Regions from separate parts of the Janthinobacterium foliorum genome, predicted to be linked through region 2. Evidence: predicted binding sites of a transcription regulator. Region 2 holds the regulator's gene; the other holds the start of a gene.
The links. Region 2 encodes FliA, which starts transcription of late flagellar genes. Its sites were predicted from a motif close to CTAAAGTTTNNNNNNNNNNNGCCGNTA; they were not measured.
Positions count from the first base shown of each region.

Region 1 (10,061 bases), on a different contig from region 2:
CTCCAAGGCACTGGTGCCGAATGAAAGCATCTCGCCGGAAGAACAGGCGCGCCGCGAACGCGAGCGCACGGCCAGTCTGAACGGCATCCTCAGCTACAGCTGGTCGCCGGACGGCAAACAGCTGCTGGTGCCGCTGGCCGGCAATCTGTACCTGGTCGACGCGGCCCACCCGGACCAGGCGCGCCTGGTCGCCAAGGGCAATGTGCTCGACCCGAAGATCTCGCCGAAAGGCCGCTACGTGTCGTTCGTGCGCGACCAGAATATTTATGTGATCGACCTGAAGTCGGGCCAGGAACGCCAGCTGACCACCGATGGCAAGGGCACCATCCATAACGGCGAAGCCGAGTTCGTGGCGCAGGAAGAAATGGGACAGCGCACCGGCTACTATTGGGCGCCCGACGATTCCGCCATCGCCTACAAACGCTACGACGAAGCGCCCGTGCCCGTCGTGCGCCGCTTCGAGATCTTCGCCGACCGCACGGACGTCGTCGAGCAGCGCTACCCGGCCGCCGGCGATCCGAACGTGCTGGTGCAGCTGCTGATCGTCTCGCCGGAGACGGGCGCGCAGCGCCAGGTGGACCTGGGCGCCAATCCCGACATCTACCTGGTGCGCGCCGACTGGAGCGCGGATGGCAAGTCGCTGGTGTACCAGCGCCAGTCGCGCGACCAGAAGACTCTCGATCTGGTGGCCGTCGATGCCGGCACGCTGGCGCAGCGCACCCTGCTGACGGAATCGTCCAAGACCTGGGTCAGCATCCATGACGACCTGCGCTTCCTGCCGAACGGCACCTTCCTGTGGTCGTCCGAGCGCACGGGCCGCAACCACCTGTACCTGTACGACATGGGCGGCAAGCTGCTGCACCCTGTCACTTCGGGCGCGTGGGGCATCGACAGCGTGCTGGCCGTGAACCAGAAAACCGGCAAGGTGTTTGTTTCCTCGAACCGCGACGCCGTGATCGACAAGCAGACCTACGCCCTGGCCCTCGACGGCAGCACGGCCGACAAGCCGCAGCGCGTGACGCAAGCCGACGGCTGGCACGACACCACGTTTGCCAGCAATGGCGCCGTCTTCGTCGACACCTATTCCGATCCTGCCACGCCGCCGCAGGTGAGCATCCGCCGCCCTGACGGTTCGATGGTGGGCTGGCTGGAAGAAAACGCGCTGAACGCCAGCCACCCGTACGCGAAATACAAGGCCGACCACCTGCCGACGCAATACGGCACCTTGACAGCCAACGACGGCCAGACCCTGTATTACTCCATCGTCAAGCCGTCGAACTTCGACGCAAGCAAGCGTTATCCCGTCTTCCTGTCGACCTACGGCGGCCCGCACTCGCAGCACGTGGCGCGCCGCTGGGGCAACAACTTCGACCAGTACATGGCGCAGCAGGGCTTTGTCGTCTTCCGCCTGGATAACCGGGGTTCCTCGCGCCGCGAGCGCGCCTTCACGGACGCCATCTACCATAACCTGGGCGCGGCCGAAGTGGCCGACCAGCTGGTCGGGATCGACTGGCTGGGCAAGCAAAGCTTCGTCGACCCGAAACGCATCGGCGTGTTCGGCTGGAGCTATGGCGGCTTCATGACCTTGCGTCTGCTGTCGGCCGCGTCCGACAAGATCGCCATGGGCGTCTCCGTGGCGCCCGTCACCGACTGGTCGCTGTATGACACCCACTACACGGAGCAATTCCTCGGTATGCCGAAGGAAAACGTGGATGGCTACAAGGCCAGCACCGTGTTCGCCCACCTGGACGGCCTGAAATCGCCGCTGCTGCTGGTGCACGGCATGGCCGACGACAACGTCCTGTTCAGCAACAGCACGCGCCTCATCGATGCGCTGGTGAACCGCGGCGTGCAGTTCGACCTGATGACCTATCCGGGCGCCAAGCACGGCATCTCGTCGCGCGCAGGCCAGCGCCACGTGTACAGGAAGATCGAGATGTTCTTCAAGCAGAACCTGGACGTGGCCAAGTAAGCATCGCGCCCCAATAAAAAACCGCCGCCTGTCTCGCGACAGGCGGCGGTTTTTTCATGCGTGCATCAAATTACGGTTTGCGCGTGACGGTTTCTACCGCATCTTTCACGTCGCCCACTTTCTTTTGCACTTTGCCTTCGACCTGGTTTGCCAGGCCCTTGGCTTGCTGTTCTTCGCTGCCGACGACCTTGCCAGCGGCTTCCTGGATTTTACCGCCGACTTCCTTCAGTTTACCTTCGACTTGATCTTTGTTCATGATGGATCCTCACTGTAGTTGGTACATCTGTTGTCCTGCCCAAAGGGCCGGTACTGCGGCTCACACGCTGCTGGAAGCAGCTTGCGCTGCTTGCTGCGTGTCGATGTATCCATAGTACGCCCGAGGCCGCAAAAACTATGTACGGTTCCTAACACATGCCCAAATTCAGCCAACATACGAAAATCAGGCCGGTTTGCGCCATACCGTGGCCAGCCACGGCTGCTGTTCGCGCGGCAAGCCCGGCGGACGGTAATACTGCTCCACCAGGGTAAAACCGGCCGCCTGCACATACGCGGCCCAGCGCTCCTCGTCATGGTAGCTGCCATAGCGCGCGCCATTCCAGCCTTCCTGGTTCTGCCCGCGCGGATTCGAGCTGAACAGCACGCCGCCCGGCTTCAGGCAGGCGAACAAGGCGCGCAGCACGCCGGGCAAGGCGGCGCCGGGCACGTGGAACAGCACGGCATTGGCGAACACGCCGTCGAAGTGCGCGGCCGGCAAGTCGAGGTCGACGAAATCCTGCTGCCACACGGTGCAGCCGCTGTAGGCGCGCGCCATCTCGACAAAGCGGGGGCAGCCATCGACGCCCGTGGCATGGTGGCCCATGGCCGTGAACGCCTTTAAATCGCGGCCCGGGCCGCAGCCCAGGTCGAGGATGGCCAGCGGCGCCGGCTTGCCGATGGCGTCCAGCAGCGCGCCGATATTCTGGCTGACGTCGTGGTCGCGCGTGCCTGCGAAAAACTGCTCGGCGCTGGCCTCGTAATGGGCCAGGGTACGCCCGGTAATGGCGTGCAACGGGTCTTGCTGGTCTTGCGGGGTCGGCTTCATGGCGCTCCAATCGGTAATCCCGCCATTTTACGGCGCCGGCGCGCTGCGCGTCCGGCACCGTCCATGACTACCAGACGCGCACGCGCTGCTCCGGCGCCAGGTACAACTGCTGGCCCGGCTGCACGCCGAAGGCCGGATACCAGGCGTCGAGGTTGCGCACGCTGGCGGCACGGTATTGCGCCGGCGCATGGCCATCCGTGAGGATCTGCTGGCGCGCCGCCGCTTCGCGCGCCTTGCTGCGCCAGCTGATGCCATAGCCCGTGAAGAAGTCGCGGTCCGCCTCCGCCTGCACCGGCTTGCCTTGCTGCGACAGGGTGAACGCATCGTGCGCGGCCGCCACGCCGGCCAGGTCAGCCAGGTTTTCGCTCAGGGTCAGCTGGCCATTCACGGCCAGGTCGGGAAACGGCTTGTAGGCGGAAAATTGCGCCACCAGTTGCTTGGACGCGGCCTGGAAATGCGCCAGGTCGGCCGGCGTCCACCAGTCGCGCAGCTTGCCCTGGGCGTCGAACTGCGCGCCCTGGTCGTCAAAACTGTGGCTGATCTCGTGGCCGATGGTGGCGCCGATGCCGCCATAGTTGGCCGCATCGGACGCTTGCGGGTCGAAGAAGGGCGGCTGCAGGATGGCGGCGGGGAAATTCAAGGCGTTTTGCAGCGGCAGGTTGACGGCATTGACCAGCTGCGCCGGCATGGCCCAGGCCTTGCGGTCGGGCGGCGTGCCCAGCTTGGCCAGCGCCTGCCGGTAATGGAACTGCTCCGCCCGCTGCGCATTGCCCAGCGCATCGCCGCGCACCACGCGCAAGCCCGCGTAGTCGTCCCAGCGTTCCGGGTAGCCCACGCCCACGTACAGGGTCTTGAGCTTGTCCTGCGCCTGCGCCTTGGTCTGCGGCGCCATCCAGTCCAGCTTGTCGATGCGGCGCGAGAAGGCGGCAACGATGTTCGTCACCATCTCCTGCACGCGCGCCTTCGATTCAGGCGGGAAATAACGTTCCACATACAGCTTGCCGACGGCATCGCTGAGGGCCGCGTTGGTTGCCGCCAGCGCCCGTTTGCTGCGCGGCGACTGCTGCGGCGTGCCGCTGAGAGTCTGGCCATAGAAGGCGAAACGCTGAGCGGCCGCCGCTTTCGGCAAGGTCGTGCTGAAATGATTAATCGTATGGAAGGCGAGGAAATCCTTCCACGTGGCCAGCGGCACGCTTGCCACCAGGGCCGCGCTGCCCGTCATGGCCGTCGGATGCCAGACGATGAAGTCCTGTTGCGCGCCCAGGCCGGCCGCCTGGAAGAAGACCTTCCAGTCCAGGCCCGGTGCCTTGCTGGCGAAGTCGGCCGCGCGCCAGGGGTTGTTCCCCTTGGCGACATCGGCCGAATCCTCGCGGCTGGCGTGGCTTGCGGCAATTTTCTGCTCCAGCGCAAACACGCGCGCGGCGCGGGCCGGCGCATCGCCGTAGCCAGCCATGGCAAGCATGGCGGCGATATGCGCCTGGTAGCCCGTGCGCAAGCCCTGCATGCGCGCGCTGTCGCTCTGGTAAAAGGCGCGGTCAGGCAAGCCCAGCCCGCCTTGCAGCAGATAGGCCACGTTGCGCGTGGTGTCGTTCAAGTCCTGTGCCACCCACAGGCCGAACAGGTTTTCCGTATAAAAATTGGTGGAGTTGAGCGGATCGACATCGGCCCGCAAGCTTTCGCCCAGCGCCCGCGCCAGTCCGGCCTGGTCGCGCACGGCATCGATTTTCTTCAGCAGCGGCTTGATCGGCGCCCAGCCTTTCGCTTCGATAGCCGATTCGTCCATATAGGTGCGGTAAAAATCGCTGACCTGGCGCGCGCCAGCGTCCGCCTGTTGCGTGGCGGACAAGCCTTCGACGAGGCCAATGATGCGCTCGTTGGTGGCGTTGGCCAGCATGGCGAACGAACCCCAGCTGCTGCGGTCGGCGGGAATCTGCGTGCTGCGCATCCAGTCGCCATTCACGTAGTCATAGAAGTCGTCGCCGGGCAACGCTTTCGCCGGGACGGCGGCGGGAGCGGAAGCCGCCCCATCCTGGCCGTGCGCGTGGGCTGGCACGCTGGCCAGGGTGGCGCCCGCCAGGACGAAGGCGATGGCAGCCTGGACTGGCGTTTGGCGCCAGGAAAAACGCAAACCGTGCATGGTGATCCTTTCGATGGAATAGCCAAAATCATAGCCTGTTTCCCGTGAAAAAAGCGTGCGTGATCTTTTTTGCATGAGAACAAAAAATCGGCATATAGTTTCACGACCCATACCGTGCCGCGCGAACGCCAAGGAGATTGCCATGCAACTGGAAGCGCTGTTCCAGCATCCCCATGCCCTGCCTACCGCCCCGAAGATCGTCGATGAACTGGTGCGCAGTTTCGACAACCCCGCCATTTCCACGGAAGACATCGCCCGCAAGCTGGGCGCGGACCCGGCCCTGAGCGCCAAGCTGCTGCGCCTGGCCAATTCCGCCTATTACCACGTGTCGCGCAGCATCGGCACGGTGGAAGACGCCGTGCTGATGCTGGGCTTTGTCACCGTGCGCACCCTGGTCATCAGCTCGGGCCTGGTCAGCGGTTTCAAGGCCGTGCCCGGCTTGAACTTGCCGCAATTCTGGCGCTACAGCCTGCACAGCGCCGTCTCGGCCCGCTGGATCGCCAGGCAGACGGGCGACAACCAGGAGCTGGCCTTTACCATCGGCATGATGCATGCGATCGGCCAACTGGTGATCCACGCCGCCATGCCCGAGCAAGCCATGCAGCTCGACAAGATCGCCCCGCCCTTCGATGCGCGCCGGCTCGATGCGGAACGGGTCTCGCTGGGCTACAGCTATGCGGACGTGGGCGCCGAACTGGCGCGGCGCTGGAAATTTCCCGCCGCCTTTGCCGACGCCATCGCCGCCTTTCCCGACCCGCTGGCGAAAACGCCGTTGAACCGCCTGGCCGCCATCGTCCACCTGGCCGCCTGGCGCGCGCGCATTGATGAAAATCAGCTGAGCAATGAAGAAATCATCGCGTGCTATCCCGGCGAGGTGGCTGAAGCGCTGGGCTTGCCGCCGTCCGTGCTGGTCGACAAAATGCCGCCGCCCGCCGAATTGAGTGCGGGACTGGAAGAACTGGTCAAATAAGGCCGCCGCCCGCCGGCATCGCCGCCTGCCATCCCGGCATCCATGTGGCCTGGCGGGCGATGCGGGCGAGCTTCGGAAAATAAGCCAAATTATTTTCACTTTTTTTCAAAAACACCCTCAAGTTCCCCGTGAAGCTGCCGTTAATCTGGACAAGCGGTAATCCATTCACTAGTTACGGGTGTGCTCATGACCTCCAACGACGTTCTCTCGATGTACGAAAATATTGCAGGAATGACCAACAAAATGGTCGTGGCCGCACGAGCGAGTGACTGGGATGGCTTGAACACGCTGGAAAACCAGTGCGCCAGTGCCGCCAGCCCTACCCTGCCGGGCAATGTGCCTGCCCTGGCCGGCGCCGCGCGCATGCGCAAGATCGACCTGCTCAAGCAGATCCTGGCGAACGACCGCGAAATCCGTACCATCACGGAACCGTGGATGGCGCAGATGGCCAGCGCCATGCCGGCAGCCCGCGCCAATATGTAAGATTGCCGCAGCAGAAAACAGAAAAGCACCCGCGGGTGCTTTTTTTACGTCTGCCGCCATGCCCTTGCCGCGTATCTGTTGCTGTTCGCGGCGTCCAGGACATGGAGGGGAATGTGGAAGGCGAACCCCAGGTATCTCCTGGCGTCGCCTCGCTGCCGGTTGCATCCGGCGTCCGCGAGCACATCGTTGGCATCGCAGACCGCTTCCAGCCCCAGGCGTTTATGCAACGCTACACCTGTTTGCCGCGCCACACTATCGTTGGTGACTGCGCCAGGCAGGAGCTGTTTTGTCGTAGAGCAAGTCCACTGAATTAATTATATCGCCATCTTTGAAAAATAGGCAACGCTATTGGCAAGCGTTTCCATGTATTTTTTCAATATCTTTTTTCATATCAAATCACCGCAGCGCTTAACGCGAAAACGGCTCCGCTTCCGGCTCGCGCTCCCCGGACTCTTGCCTTGCCTCCGTCAGGACGGGCGGCGCCGGCTTGCGGCGGAAGGGCTTGCGCAGCAGCACCCAGTATTTCGACGGCGCCGCCGCCTGGCCCGCCTCCTTGCGCTTGCGCAAGAGATACACGATCACGGCTGTCAGCAGCAGGAAGGCCAGCGTCCCGATGCCCAGCCACAGCAAGCCATTGCCGCCCGCCTTCTTCTCCTTCTCGCCCGCCGCCGGCACCAGGGGCTTGGGCTTGGCATGCTGAGGCTGCGGCACGGCTGGCGCGGCGGCAGGCAAGGCGGCCGTCGTGACAGGTTGCGCCAGCGCCTTTTGCAGGGCGCCGATCTTGCCTTCCAGTTCGCCCAGCTTGTCATTCAGGGCCGCGTTCTTCTGGTCCAGCGCCACGCAAGCTTCAGCCTGGGCCGCATCCGCCTGCGGCGCGCAGGCCGCCACGGGCACGGCCGGACGGCGCAGCGGCGGCGGGCCCACCGTCGCGGGCGGGCGGATGACGGCGGCGGCTGCCCTGGGTGCGGCTGGCGGCGCCACGAAGACGGCAGGCGGGCGCAGCATGCCTTCCGCGCGGGCGCGGGCCGCCAGCATGGCGGCATCCGGCGGCGCGGCAAGCGACGGCGCAGGCCTGGCCGGCGCGACAACCACCAGGGAAGGCGGCGGCGGTGGCGCCGGCGTCAGCCACAGCGTTGCCAGGCGCACGATGGCGGCGTTGCCATTGCCCAGCAACAGATACAGATGCACGTGAGCCGCCTGGATCGCTTGCTGGGTAGACACGCGCACGTAGCGGTGCCCGCCCCGCTCCAGCGGCGTGATGGTCAATGTGCTCAGGGCCGCATCCATGCCGATGCCGCCGCCGCGGTACACGTCGGGCGAAGCCAGGCGCACGGCCACGCCGTTGGCCTCCTCGGGCGCCAGTGCCGTCAGCTCGATCTCGGCCTGCAAGGGCTGGCCCACATGCGACTGTACCGTCATCTCGCCCAGTTCGGCCGCCATAGCCGGCGGCAAGGCCAGGCTGGCGGCGGCGCACGCGATCAGGGTCGAATGGAAAAAGGCGCTACGGGGCATGGGCTGATCGCTTTGATAACAGGGTAAATAAACGGGACTCGCTCATCTTTAACGGCAGGAAAGCGTAAAAATAGAGAGGGAATGCTGGAGAAATGATGCAATACAGCATCATCCTGTGCCTTTTTGGCGTCTGGAGTACACTCGATCCACCTCCATCGATGAAAGGGATGCCATGAGTAGCAGAATCGAACGCGACAGTTTCGGCCCGATCGACGTACCCGCCGACCGGCTGTGGGGAGCGCAAACGCAGCGCTCGCTCGAACATTTCCATATCTCCACGGAAAAGATGCCGCCCGAACTGATCGCCGCCCTGGCCACCGTCAAGCGCGCGGCCGCCCACGTCAACCTGGACCTGGGTTTGCTGGATGGCAAGAAGGCCGTGGCCATCACGCAGGCAGCCGACGAAGTGCTGGCCGGCAAGCATGACGGGGAATTCCCGCTGGCCGTCTGGCAGACGGGCTCGGGCACGCAGAGCAATATGAACATGAATGAAGTGCTGGCCAACCGTGGTTCCGAGCTGATCGGTGGTCTGCGGGGCGCCGAGCGCCTGCTGCACCCGAACGACGACGTCAACCTGGGCCAGTCCTCGAACGATATCTTTCCCACTGCCATACATGTGGCGGCGGCAGTGGCCGTCGCCAACACCGTCCTGCCGCCGCTGCGCCAGCTGCGCGCCACGCTCGATGCGAAAGCCGCGGAATTTGCCGACATCGTCAAGATCGGCCGCACCCACTTGCAGGATGCGACCCCGCTGACCCTGGGCCAGGAATTTTCCGGCTACGTGGCGCAGCTGGACTTTGCCGAGCACATCATCACGGCTGCCTTGCCGCCGCTGCTGCAGCTGGCTGCCGGCGGCACCGCCGTGGGCACCGGCTTGAATGCCCACGTGGAATTTGCCGACCGCATCGCCGCCGAACTGGCACGGCTCACCAAACAGCCTTTCGAGACGGCCAGCAACAAGTTTGCCGCGCTGGCCGCGCACGACGCGCTGGTGGCCGCCCATGGCGCGCTGAAAACCCTGGCCACGGCGCTGATGAAAATCGCCAACGACGTGCGCTGGATGGCATCCGGCCCCCGCTCGGGCCTCGGCGAAATCACCATCCCCGAAAACGAACCGGGCAGCTCCATCATGCCGGGCAAGGTCAACCCCACCCAGTGCGAAGCGCTGACCATGCTGTGCTGCCAGGTCTTCGGCAACGACGTCGCCATCACGGTGGGCGGCGCCTCGGGCAATTTTGAATTGAATGTCTTCAAGCCCCTGATCGCGCACAACTTCCTGCAAAGCGCGCGCCTGCTGGGCGATGGCATGCGCAGTTTCGACGAGCATTGCGCCCACGGCATCGCGCCGAACCGCGAACGCATCGCCGAGCTGATGGAGCGCTCCCTGATGCTGGTGACGGCCCTGGCGCCGCATATCGGCTACGACAAGGCGGCACAAATCGCCAAGCAGGCCCAGCACGAAGGCACGACCCTGAAGGAGGCGGCGCTGTCCCTGGGATTTGTTACTGAAGAGCAATTCAGTGCCTGGATCGTGCCCCTGGAGATGACGCGCCCCAACAAAAGCTGAGGCTCTGCCTGCATCCCGGACGGCTTCATGTAAACTAACAACTTGGTTGACGCCGTCATCAAGTGTTGAAAACACATCATTGCAATAAGGGATACAATGCAAAAAGTAAGCTTTGATTTAACATCCGAGTTCGTCGAGCTGAACCAGCTGCTCAAGCTGGTCGGCCTGTGCGACAGCGGTGGCGCAGGCAAGGTCATGGTCGATAGCGGCGTGGTGAAGGTCGATGGCAAGAAGGAATTGCGCAAGACGGCCAAGATCCGCGCCGGCCAGGTCGTCAGCGTGGGCGATATCCGCATCACGGTCGTCGGCCCGGCATGATCCCCGCATGGGGCGCGCGAG
Region 1 covers NZ_CDXDQE010000015.1:136,772-146,832, reverse strand. Annotated here, with positions in the region: gene ACZ92H_RS25205 (S9 family peptidase) at 1-1,972, shown strand, start outside; gene ACZ92H_RS25200 (CsbD family protein) at 2,043-2,228, opposite strand; gene ACZ92H_RS25195 (class I SAM-dependent methyltransferase) at 2,412-3,053, opposite strand; gene ACZ92H_RS25190 (M13 family metallopeptidase) at 3,121-5,190, opposite strand; gene ACZ92H_RS25185 (HDOD domain-containing protein) at 5,333-6,160, shown strand; gene ACZ92H_RS25180 (flagellar protein FliT) at 6,347-6,643, shown strand; gene ACZ92H_RS25175 (type IV pilus assembly protein FimV) at 7,052-8,155, opposite strand; gene fumC (class II fumarate hydratase) at 8,328-9,722, shown strand; gene ACZ92H_RS25165 (RNA-binding S4 domain-containing protein) at 9,819-10,040, shown strand.
Region 1: a site for FliA is predicted at 6,277-6,303, ahead of ACZ92H_RS25180 (flagellar protein FliT). Genes of this name have one in related genera too.

Region 2 (10,061 bases):
GGGCACCGTGGTGGCCACGCACCTGAATCACCTGATCACCTCGCATGCCTCCGAACTGCTGGGCCGCGCGGAAGTGCAATCGCTGCTCGACCACCTGGGCAAGGATGCGCCGCGCCTGGTGGAAGACCTGGTGCCGAAGATGCTGTCCCTGTCGACCCTGCAGAAAGTGCTGCAGAACCTGCTGGCCGAGGGCGTGCACATCCGCGACATGCGCACCATCATCGAAACCCTGGCCGAGCACACGGTGCACACGCAGGACCCGAACGACCTGACGGCGCTGGTGCGCGTGGCTCTGGGCCGCGCCATCGTGCAGCAATTGTTCCCCGGCGCGGCGGAATTGTCCGTGATGACCCTGGACAGCCGCCTGGAGCGCCTGCTGATGCAGGCCATGGGCAATGGCGGCGACGGCGCCGGCATCGAGCCGGGCCTGGCCGACACCATCGCGCACCAGGCGGGACTGGCCGCGCAGCAGCAGGAAGCGCTGGGCCTGACACCCGTGCTGCTGGTGCCGGCGCCGCTGCGCGCCTTGCTGTCGCGTTTCCTGCGCCGCGCCTTGCCGCAGTTGAAAGTGCTGTCGCATTCGGAAGTGCCGGAAACCAAGACGATACGGGTGACCAGCCTGGTGGGGGCGCAGTAGTTGGCATCGTCTATGCCGCAAACCCAGGCGAAGGGCCGGGGGCGAAGCCTCAGGGTTCGCCCCCGGTTGTCGCCTTGGGGTTTCGAAGCGGGTATGTCAATCGCCTGACGAATACCCCATCGGCCGCTTCTGCTTATTTTTTCATCAATTTCCTCCCGGCAAACTGAATAACGGGGACTTTCCCGTCCTGTTCCTTCGATCATTTCCCTAGTGCATCGCTAATAATGGAAACTGTCCGGGTGATCTGTGTCCATGTGGAAGACAGCACTCAAGCAACAGGAGTCGATGATGGTCACACAGTTCAGCCAATCTTGCGCCAACCCTGCCCTGGGAGGCCGGCCATGAATGTGAAGAAATTTACGGGCGCCTCGTCGCGCGATGCGCTGCGCAAGGTGCGCGAAGCGCTGGGGCCCGATGCCGTGATCCTGTCGAACCGCCAGGCCGATGGCGTGGTGGAAATCCTCGCGCTGGCCAATGACGACGCCGCTTCGCTGGCTTCGCCGCCGGCCGCCTCCGAAATGGCCCAGCCCCGTCCCCAGTTGCAGACCCAGTTCGCCGCGCCGCAGCGTGCGGCCGCCCCGGCCCAGCGCCCGGCCGCGCCGCGTGCCGCCGCGCCGCGCCAGCCAGCCGCCGAGCCCATGGACATGGCCCGCATGCAGCAGATGATGGCCAGCGCGCTGGCGCACGTGAAAGAGAACGCCGCCGCCGAGATGAGCGGCATGATGAATGAAATCCGCGCCATGCGCGGCATGATGGAAACCCAGCTGGCGGAAATCTCGTGGGGCTCGACGCAGCAGCGCGAGCCGCAAAAAGCCGTGGTGCTGCGCGAAATGCTGGCGGCCGGCTTCTCGGCCAGCCTGGCGCGCTACCTGATCGACAAGCTGCCCGCCGGCCTGGATGGCGCGCAAAGCATGCGCTGGATCAAGACTGTCCTCAGCCGCAACCTGAACACCGTGGCCAATGAAGACGCCATGCTGGAGCAGGGCGGCGTGTTTGCCCTGGTCGGCCCGACCGGTGTGGGCAAGACCACCAGCACGGCCAAGCTGGCGGCCCGCTGCGTGATGCGCCACGGCCCGGAGAAGCTGGCCCTGATTACCACGGATGCCTACCGTATCGGCGCGCACGAGCAGCTGCGCATCTACGGCAAGATCCTCGGCGTGATGGTGCATTCCGTCAAGGACGAGGCGGACTTGCGCATCGCCCTGAAGGAACTCAAGAACAAGCACACGGTGCTGATCGATACGGTGGGCGTGAGCCAGCGCGACCAGATGGTGACGGAGCAGGTGGCCATGCTGTCGGGCGCCGGCGCCGACGTGAAACGCCTGCTGTGCCTGAACTCGACGGCGACGCAGGAAACCCTCAACGAAGTGGTGCGCGCCTACCAGGGCAGCGGCCTGGCCGGCTGCATCATGACCAAGCTCGATGAGGCGGCGTCGATCGGCAACGTGCTCGACGTGGTGATCCGCCAGAAACTCAACCTGTTTTATGTGTCGAACGGCCAGCGCGTGCCGGAAGACCTGTACCTGGCCGACCGCGGCTACCTGATCGACCGCGCCTTCAAGCTCAAGCGCGATGCGGCGGCGACGCAGTTTTCCGACGCCGAACTGCCGCTGCTGATGGCGCAGGCGGCCGCCCGCAACAATGAAGCACGCGGGGTGCATCTTGGCTAATTTCGATTTCGACCAGGCCGAAGGCCTGCGCCGCATGCTGGCCGGCCCGCAGCCGCGCGTCATGACGTTCCTGTCGGCCACGCCGCAGGATGACAAGGGCGCCATGCTGGTCAACCTGGGCGCGTCGCTGGCCTATGGCGGCAATGAAGTGCTGCTGGTCGACGCCAGCGGCGGCAGCGAAGGCGTGGCAGCGCGCCTGGGCCTGGCGCATGGCGCCAGCCTGCTCGACGTGGCGCGCCAGCAGTGCGGCCTGAACCAGGTGATCCACCAGGTGCCGCAGGGCTTCGGCGTGGCCTACATGGGGGCGCGCAACCATCTGATGGATAGCCACGACTATGCGGGCGACGACGACACGCGCCGCCTGGGCAAGACCTTCGAGGTGCTGGCGCGCCAGAGCGGTATCGTGCTGGTCGACGGCGTGGTGGCGGAGCAGGGCGAGTGCTTCCCCGTGCCGCTGATGGCGTCTTCGGATATCGTCGTGCAAGTGTCGAACAGCGCCAATTCGATCAAGGCGGCCTACTGCCTGATCAAGCGCCTGAACCAGGAACTGGGACGCCGCCCGTTCGGCATTCTTGTCACCGGCGCTTCCGAATCCGAGGCAAAAGTGGTATACGATAATATGGCGCAGGCGGCGAGCCGCTATCTGGCCGTGAAACTGACCTCGATGGGCTCGGTGCCAGCCGATGAGTATCTGCACCGCGCGGCGCGCCTGGGCCGCAGCGTGGTCGATGCGTTTCCGCTGGCGGGCGCTTCGGTGGCGTTTCGCGGTCTGGCCGAGCGGCTGGTGCGTTCGGCGGCGCCGGTGCTCGGTTCCACCTTGTGCCAGACGGGGAGCGCCCACCATTTCAGCGCCTGACAGCAACCGTAGCATCAGATAAGACGAGAAAACAATAAGCAGCCTATGTACACGGTCAAAGGGAAATCGAACAAGGACTATTTGCTGACGGAGCATATTCCGCTGGTGAAGCGTCTGGCCCACCATATGAAGGCGAAATTGCCGCCTTCGGTCGAGGTCGATGACCTGATCCAGGCCGGCATGATCGGCCTGCTGGACGCCATCAGCCGCTATGAGGAAACGCATGGCGCGCAGTTCGAGACCTATGCCGTGCTGCGCATCCGCGGGGCCATGCTCGACGAATTGCGCACCAGCGACTGGCTGCCGCGCAGCATGCGCCAGAACATGCGCAAGATCGAAGAGGCGATGAGCATCCTGCAGCAGCGCCTGGGCCACCCGCCGACGGAGTCGGAAGTGGCCAAGCTGCTGAAAATGTCGCTGGCCGACTACCAGGAAATGCTGGGCGACGGCGGCGGCCACCAGCTGGTGTACTACGAAGATTTTCATGATCCGGACGGCAATGACAGCTTCCTCGACCGCCACTGCGTGGACGAGGACAGCGACCCCTTGCGTTCCCTGCTCGATACCGACTTCCGGCAATCCGTGATCGATGCCATCGACGCGCTGCCGCCACGCGAGAAAATACTCATGGGCCTGTACTACGAAGAAGAGCTGAACCTGAAGGAGATCGGCGCGGTGATGGGCGTGTCGGAATCGCGCGTCTCGCAGCTGCATACCCAGGCCGTCGCGCGCCTGCGCGCAACCTTGAGGGAGCAGGCGTGGACTGGTCCAGCGTAATCGGGCTGGCGCTGGCGCTGGCGGGCCTGCTGGTCGGCCAGGCACTGGAAGGCGGCAAGATGGCCTCCCTGCTGCAGCCGGCCGCCTTCGCCATCGTGGTCATCGGCACCTTCGGCGCCGTGCTGCTGCAAACGCGGCTGCGCACCTTCGTGCGCGGCCTGGAAATGCTGCGCTGGGTGTTCTTGCCGCCGGCCGACACGCGAGCCGCGCTGGCGCGCGACATCGGGCAATGGAGCCTGACGGCGCGCCGCGACGGCCCGCTGGCCCTCGAGCGCCTGATGGAAAACACGGCCGACCGCTTCAATGCCAAGGGCTTGCGCATGATCGTCGACGGCATCGCGCCCGACAAGCTGCGCCAGCTGCTCGACGTGGAAATCACCGCCTACGAGCTGGCCGAGCGCCAGGCCGTCAAGGTGTGGGAATCGGCGGCCGGCTATTCGCCCACCATCGGCATCCTGGGCGCCGTGCTGGGCCTGATCCACGTGATGGAAAACCTCACCGATCCCAGCAAGCTGGGCGGCGGCATCGCCGTCGCCTTCGTCTCCACCATCTACGGCGTGGGGCTGGCCAACCTGCTGTTCCTGCCGGTGGCCAATAAACTCAAGGCCATCGTCACGCGCCGCGTGCTGCAGTATGAGATCACGGCCGCCGTCATGTATGACATCGCCACCGGCGACCATACGCGCATCATCGAAGAGCGCGTTTCCAGCCTGCTGCACGAGCACTGACCATGATGCGGCGCGCGCGCAGGAAGTATGACGAGGAACCGGACAATCAGGACCGCTGGCTGATCTCGTACGCCGACTTCATCACCCTGCTGTTCGCCTTTTTCGTCGTCATGTACGCCATTTCGCAAGTCAACGAGGGCAAGTACCGCGTCTTCCAGAATGCCATCGGCCAGGCCTTTAGCCTGGAAAAGGGCGCGCCGCCCATCGTCATGGAAGCGCCGCAAGCCATCCCGCTGCCGAACCCCGCCCTGAAACGCCGCACGGAAGCCATCCGCCGCGAGCGCGAACACATGACGCGCCTGGCGCAGGACCTGACCTCGACCCTGGCGCCGCTGGTGAAGGAAGGCAAGGTGCGCGTCACGCAGACGAGCCGTGGCGTCAGCGTGGAAATCAACGCCAGCGTGCTGTTCGACCCGGGCGCGGCGCGCCTGACGGCCGAGTCGGACCAGGCCCTGCGCGCCGTCGCCGTGCTGCTGAAGGACGATGCGCACGACGTGCAGGTGGAAGGGCATACGGACGTCCAGCCCATCAGCAATTCGAACTTCGCCTCGAACTGGGAATTGTCCGCCGCGCGCGCCAGCGCCGTGGTGCGCCTGTTCATCGCCAGCGGCGTGCAGGCGTCACGCCTGACGGCCGTGGGCCACGCCGACAACATTCCCGTGGCGCCGAACGAGACGCCGGAAGGGCGCGCGCGCAACCGCAGGGTGGCCGTGACGATCCTGTCCGGCATACCCGAGACAGTGACGGAGGTGCCGACGGCGCCCGCTCCGGCGCCAGCGCCGGCCAACTGAAGGCCGCCGCTTGGTACAATCGCGGCCTTCCCATTTTTTATCTCACCATCATGAAAAGCAGTTCCCAGGGCGGCCTTGTGTATTCCACCGAAACGGGACGCATGTGCCCCGCGTGCCGCCAGCCGCTGGCGCAGTGCGTCTGCAAGGCGCAGGCCAAGGCGGCGCCGGCGGGCGACGGCGTGGTGCGCGTATCGCGCCAGACCAAGGGCCGCGGCGGCAAGAGCGTTACCGTGGTCAAGGGCTTGCCGCTGGACGCCATCGCGCTGGCCCTGCTGGGCAAGCAGTTGCGCACGCAGTGCGGCTCGGGCGGCACCGTCAAGGATGGCGTGATCGAGGTCCAGGGCGATCATGTCGAGACCATTCTGGCCGCGCTGGCCAAGCTGGGCCATCAGCCGAAAAAGGCCGGCGGCTAAAAAGAGGCCGGCGGCGGATCTTCTCCGGGCGTGCGCGCCGCGTGCGGCACGCCGGCGCGCGCCTGTGGTAACGTGCGCTTCCAGCCCACGCATAACCCTTATCATGAACGTCAAACTTGGCGGCATCGCCCTCGCGGCGCTCGCGGCAGCGCTGGCGCTGGCATATTGGCCCGCGCCTGACCGCAGCATGCCCGGGGAGGCCGGCGGCGCGACTGGCGCCGGCAGCGCACCGCCTGGCCGCAGCCTGGCCGCGTATTTCAATCCCGGCGCCAGTCCTTCGGCCGCGCCCGCTGCCGCGCCAGAGCCCGTGACCCTGGCGCGGCAGCTCGACCGCCTGGCGGCCAGCGGCAAGCCGGAAGACGCGTACGCCGCCTACAATCTGCTCGACGATTGCATCGCCTTCCAGCAGGAAGGGCGCTTGCCGGCGCTGGAATTCGAGCTGGGCCGCGAGATGACGGCGGAAGAAAAAGCCGCCCAGCGGCAGCTGTGCGCGGGCCTGACGCAGCGCCAGCGCGAAGACCGCCTGGCTTACCTGGCTACCGCCGCCAAGGCGGGCGTGCCGGGCGCGGCCACCCTGTTCCTGTCGGAAGGCCCGTTCGGCGACCGCAGCGCCCTGCGCAACCGCCCCGACGATCCGCTAGTGCAGGCGTGGAAGCAGCAAGCCATCGCCCAGCTGACGGCGCAGGCGGACAATGCCGAGCTGAGCAGCGTTTCCACTCTGATGATGGCGTATCTGCGCGATGGCGACGTGGTGCGCAAGGATGCGCCGCAGGCCTATGGCTACCTGCTGGCCCTACGTCTGGTCTACGACGACATCCTGGCGCCCGGCACCACGAATCCCTACCAGGATGAATACTGGCACTGGCTGCAGGATGAGCTGACCCCGGCACAGCAGGCCGCCGCCGCAGCCAAGGGCCAGGCTATCGCGGCGAAATTCCGCCAGCACACGGGACGCCCTGCGCATGGCTGAACGGTGCCAGCCCATGGCGCACGCGGCCGGCGACGCACGGCTGCGCGGCGGGTCAGGACCCGTCAGGCCAGGGTCTTGCGGCGCCGGATGCCATAGCCGATGAACCCCAGCCCCGCCAGCAGCATGGCATAGCTTGCCGGTTCGGGCACGGCCGTGGTGATGGAAATGTCCAGCACGGAATCGCGCACGCCGACGCCGGTCGCCACCATGGTATAGGTGCCCGCGCCCAGCAGTCCGCTGAAAGTGGAGTGGGCGAAGCCGCCCAGCACGCCGGCGAAGGTATCCGATTGCACCAGGTTGTGGCTCGCGTCGAACAGGTCGATGTTGACTCCCGTCAGGCGGGGCCCGAAGTCATTGGCGCCGGTGACCAGCCAGGCCGCGTTGCCCGTGAATGACTGCACGCCGCTGCCAACCGTAAACGTGGTCGTTTGCAGCAGCGAACCGCGTTCCGTCGTGAAGGTGTCGATGAACAGCGTGTCTTGCGCCAGCAGCGGCGCGGCCACCACGGCGGTCGAGACGAGATGGTTGTAAAAGACGGCTTGCGTGTCGGCTTGCGCGCATGGCGCCAGCAGGGTGCCGCCGAGCAGCAGCGCCGCGCCAGCCTTGGATAGTGAGATAGCGTTCATATCATGCTCCGAATGATTTTGCGATTGAAATGGCAAACGTCGTGGCGCAGCGCAAAAGCGCAGGCGGGACGCGTCGGAATGGATTAGCTATGCCGGCGGGAAGGGCTATTCTTGTCAGTGGGGAAAGTCCCACCTGTTATGGTGCGGCGTGCGCTAAGAATCAGCATATAGATACCGCTTCCCTCGGGTTTGAGCGCGCTCAAACGTACGGGAGTGACCGCGTCGCCAAGGTATTTCTGTTTTTCGGCTTTGCACGCTCTCATTGCACGCATGCCGTGGCATGATGGCGGCTTGCCATCATCGTAACTTATTGCATGCCATTCTATGTTTCTGCCGCCGGCCGCTTGCCCGGCCTCGACCTGCTGCGCGCGCTGGCCATCGGCTGGATCATGCTGTATCACCTGGAAAGCTATGGCCTGCGCTTGCCTGGCCCTGTCGTCGCTTACGGCTGGATGGGCGTGGACCTGTTTTTCGTACTCAGCGGCTACCTGATCGGCTGGCAATTGCTGCGTCCATGGGCCGCTGGCGCGCGGCCCGCCTGGCGCCCGTGGTGGACGCAGTTCATGCTGCGCCGCAGCTTGCGCATCCTGCCCGTGTATCTCGCCGTGCTGGCGCTGTATGTGCTGCTGCCGGCCTCCGGCGAGGCGGACGTCATGCGGCCGCTGTGGCAGTTTCTGACCTTTACCGTCAATCTGTTTCCCGGCGCGCCCGATGCGCGCGCCTTTTCGCATGCCTGGTCGCTGTGCGTGGAAGAACATTTTTACCTGTTGCTGCCGCCAGTGGCGTGGTGGCTGGCGCGCCGGCCATCCGCCGGCAGGGCAGTGGCCGTGGCGCTGGGCGTGCTGCTGGGCGGCATGCTGCTGCGGGCCTGGCTGTGGCAACAGGAGCTGGCGCCGCTGCTGGGGCAGGGGGCTTACGTCGAGCGTTTCATCGCCTTGATCTACATGCCCAGCCCGGCTCGCCTGGATGGTTTGCTGATGGGCGTGCTGCTGGCCGTCACGCGCGGTTTTCGTCCCGCATGGTGGGCAATGCTGATGGCGCGCGGCGTGCTCTTGCTGGTATCGGGGACGGCGGGACTGGCGGGTGCCATGTGGCTGCTACGCGGCGTGCCGGGCTTTGCCGGCATCGTCTTCGGCTTTCCCTTGTTGTCATGCAGCCTGGCATGCCTGGTGGCCGGCTGCATCAGCGGGCACACCTGGCCAGGCCGCTGGCGCGTGCCCGGGGCGTCCACCCTGGCGACTCTGGCATTGAGCCTGTACCTGACGCACAAGCAGGTGTATCACGCGCTCGATGCAGCGCTGGGCGATGCGCTGGGCGCATCGCCCGTCATGGCATTTTGCGTCTACAACGGCGTGGCCTTGCTGGCGGCGGCAGCGCTGTACTGGCTGGTGGAGCGGCCGGCCTTGCTGCTGCGCACGCGCCTGCTGGCGTCCGCGCCCGTGCATGGCTTGCAGCCTTCGGCATAGGAGCGAGGCGCGGGGCATCACGCCAGCCGCTGCTGCTTGTGCCGCAGCGAGGCTGGAATGAGACGGGAGGATTTAGCCGATCACCACGCGCCGGTTCGGCGTGTTGGTCGTCGGCTGGCCGCTGGGGCCGTAGAAGTTGCCGCTCTGGGCCGTGGGGCGCATGGCGTTCAGGGCGCCTTGGGTGTGCAGCATATGCTTGTTGACAAGCAGGCTGTTCAAGCGGTTTTGCTCTTTTGCTTCGCGCGTCGTTTCGAGCAGGGATTTCCACAGGGGCGCCGCTTCGGCCACGCCGGCGCCGACCAGCCAGTCTTCCATGCCCGCTTCGGCAGCCATGAAGCCGGCTGCCGCCAGCGCCTGGTGGCGTTGCGCCGCCAGCTGGCTCAATTGTCCTACCAGTGCCGTCTTGCGCACGGTGAGCTCCGCGATTGCATCGATGTCAGCCGCAACCAGATGCAGCTGTTCTTCTTTCATCAATGCCAGCAATGTGGTCATGAGCTGTTGCTCGTCGCGCAGGCTGGAAAACGGAGTCACTGATTGCATTGGGGAACCTATCTATTTCGTGAGTGCAGCAAGTCCTTGACTGTGTCCAGGAGACCGTCCGCCACTTTTTCAGAGTTGACCTGGAACTGGCCGTCGGCGATCGCCAGCTTGATGCGTTCGACTTTTTTCGTGTCGAACACGGCGCCGCTGCCGGCAGTTGCACTGGCCGCTAAAGCCTGTCCTTGCGGGGACAGGCGTACATTGTCCGACGTCGTCGGTGTTGCCTGGGCTTTCTCGGCATTGCGGGCGCCGGAGGTATTCGCGGGCGCTACCGGCAGGCCGGGATTGCTTTTAATGGTGTTGTCGGTAATTTTCACAGCGTGATCCTCGTCTGGTCGAAGTCAAAAAACTCCGGGATATGTGTCATTATCGGCACCTTGCGCCGAAACTTTAGTGCGCCAGACCACAATATCGCTGTCCATCCGTGTTCAGAAAGCCACTTCGACCATCCCTCCCGCGCGCGCCACGCCGCTGATCTGCTGGCCGCTCTGCGTGCGCACCTGCACCGTCTGCCCGTCGCCGGCGCTGCCGATGGCGCGGCCTTCTGATGCTACCTGGAAACCGTTGCCACTGGAAACGACCCGCAC
Region 2 covers NZ_CDXDQE010000001.1:579,189-589,249, reverse strand. Annotated here, with positions in the region: gene flhA (flagellar biosynthesis protein FlhA) at 1-637, shown strand, start outside; gene flhF (flagellar biosynthesis GTPase FlhF) at 979-2,307, shown strand; gene ACZ92H_RS02660 (MinD/ParA family ATP-binding protein) at 2,300-3,163, shown strand; gene ACZ92H_RS02655 (RNA polymerase sigma factor FliA) at 3,209-3,940, shown strand; gene ACZ92H_RS02650 (flagellar motor protein) at 3,922-4,668, shown strand; gene motD (flagellar motor protein MotD) at 4,674-5,459, shown strand; gene ACZ92H_RS02640 (translation initiation factor Sui1) at 5,510-5,872, shown strand; gene ACZ92H_RS02635 (hypothetical protein) at 5,976-6,842, shown strand; gene ACZ92H_RS02630 (PEP-CTERM sorting domain-containing protein) at 6,905-7,468, opposite strand; gene ACZ92H_RS02625 (acyltransferase family protein) at 7,783-8,934, shown strand; gene ACZ92H_RS02620 (flagella synthesis protein FlgN) at 9,007-9,474, opposite strand; gene flgM (flagellar biosynthesis anti-sigma factor FlgM) at 9,483-9,791, opposite strand; gene flgA (flagellar basal body P-ring formation chaperone FlgA) at 9,903-10,061, opposite strand, start outside.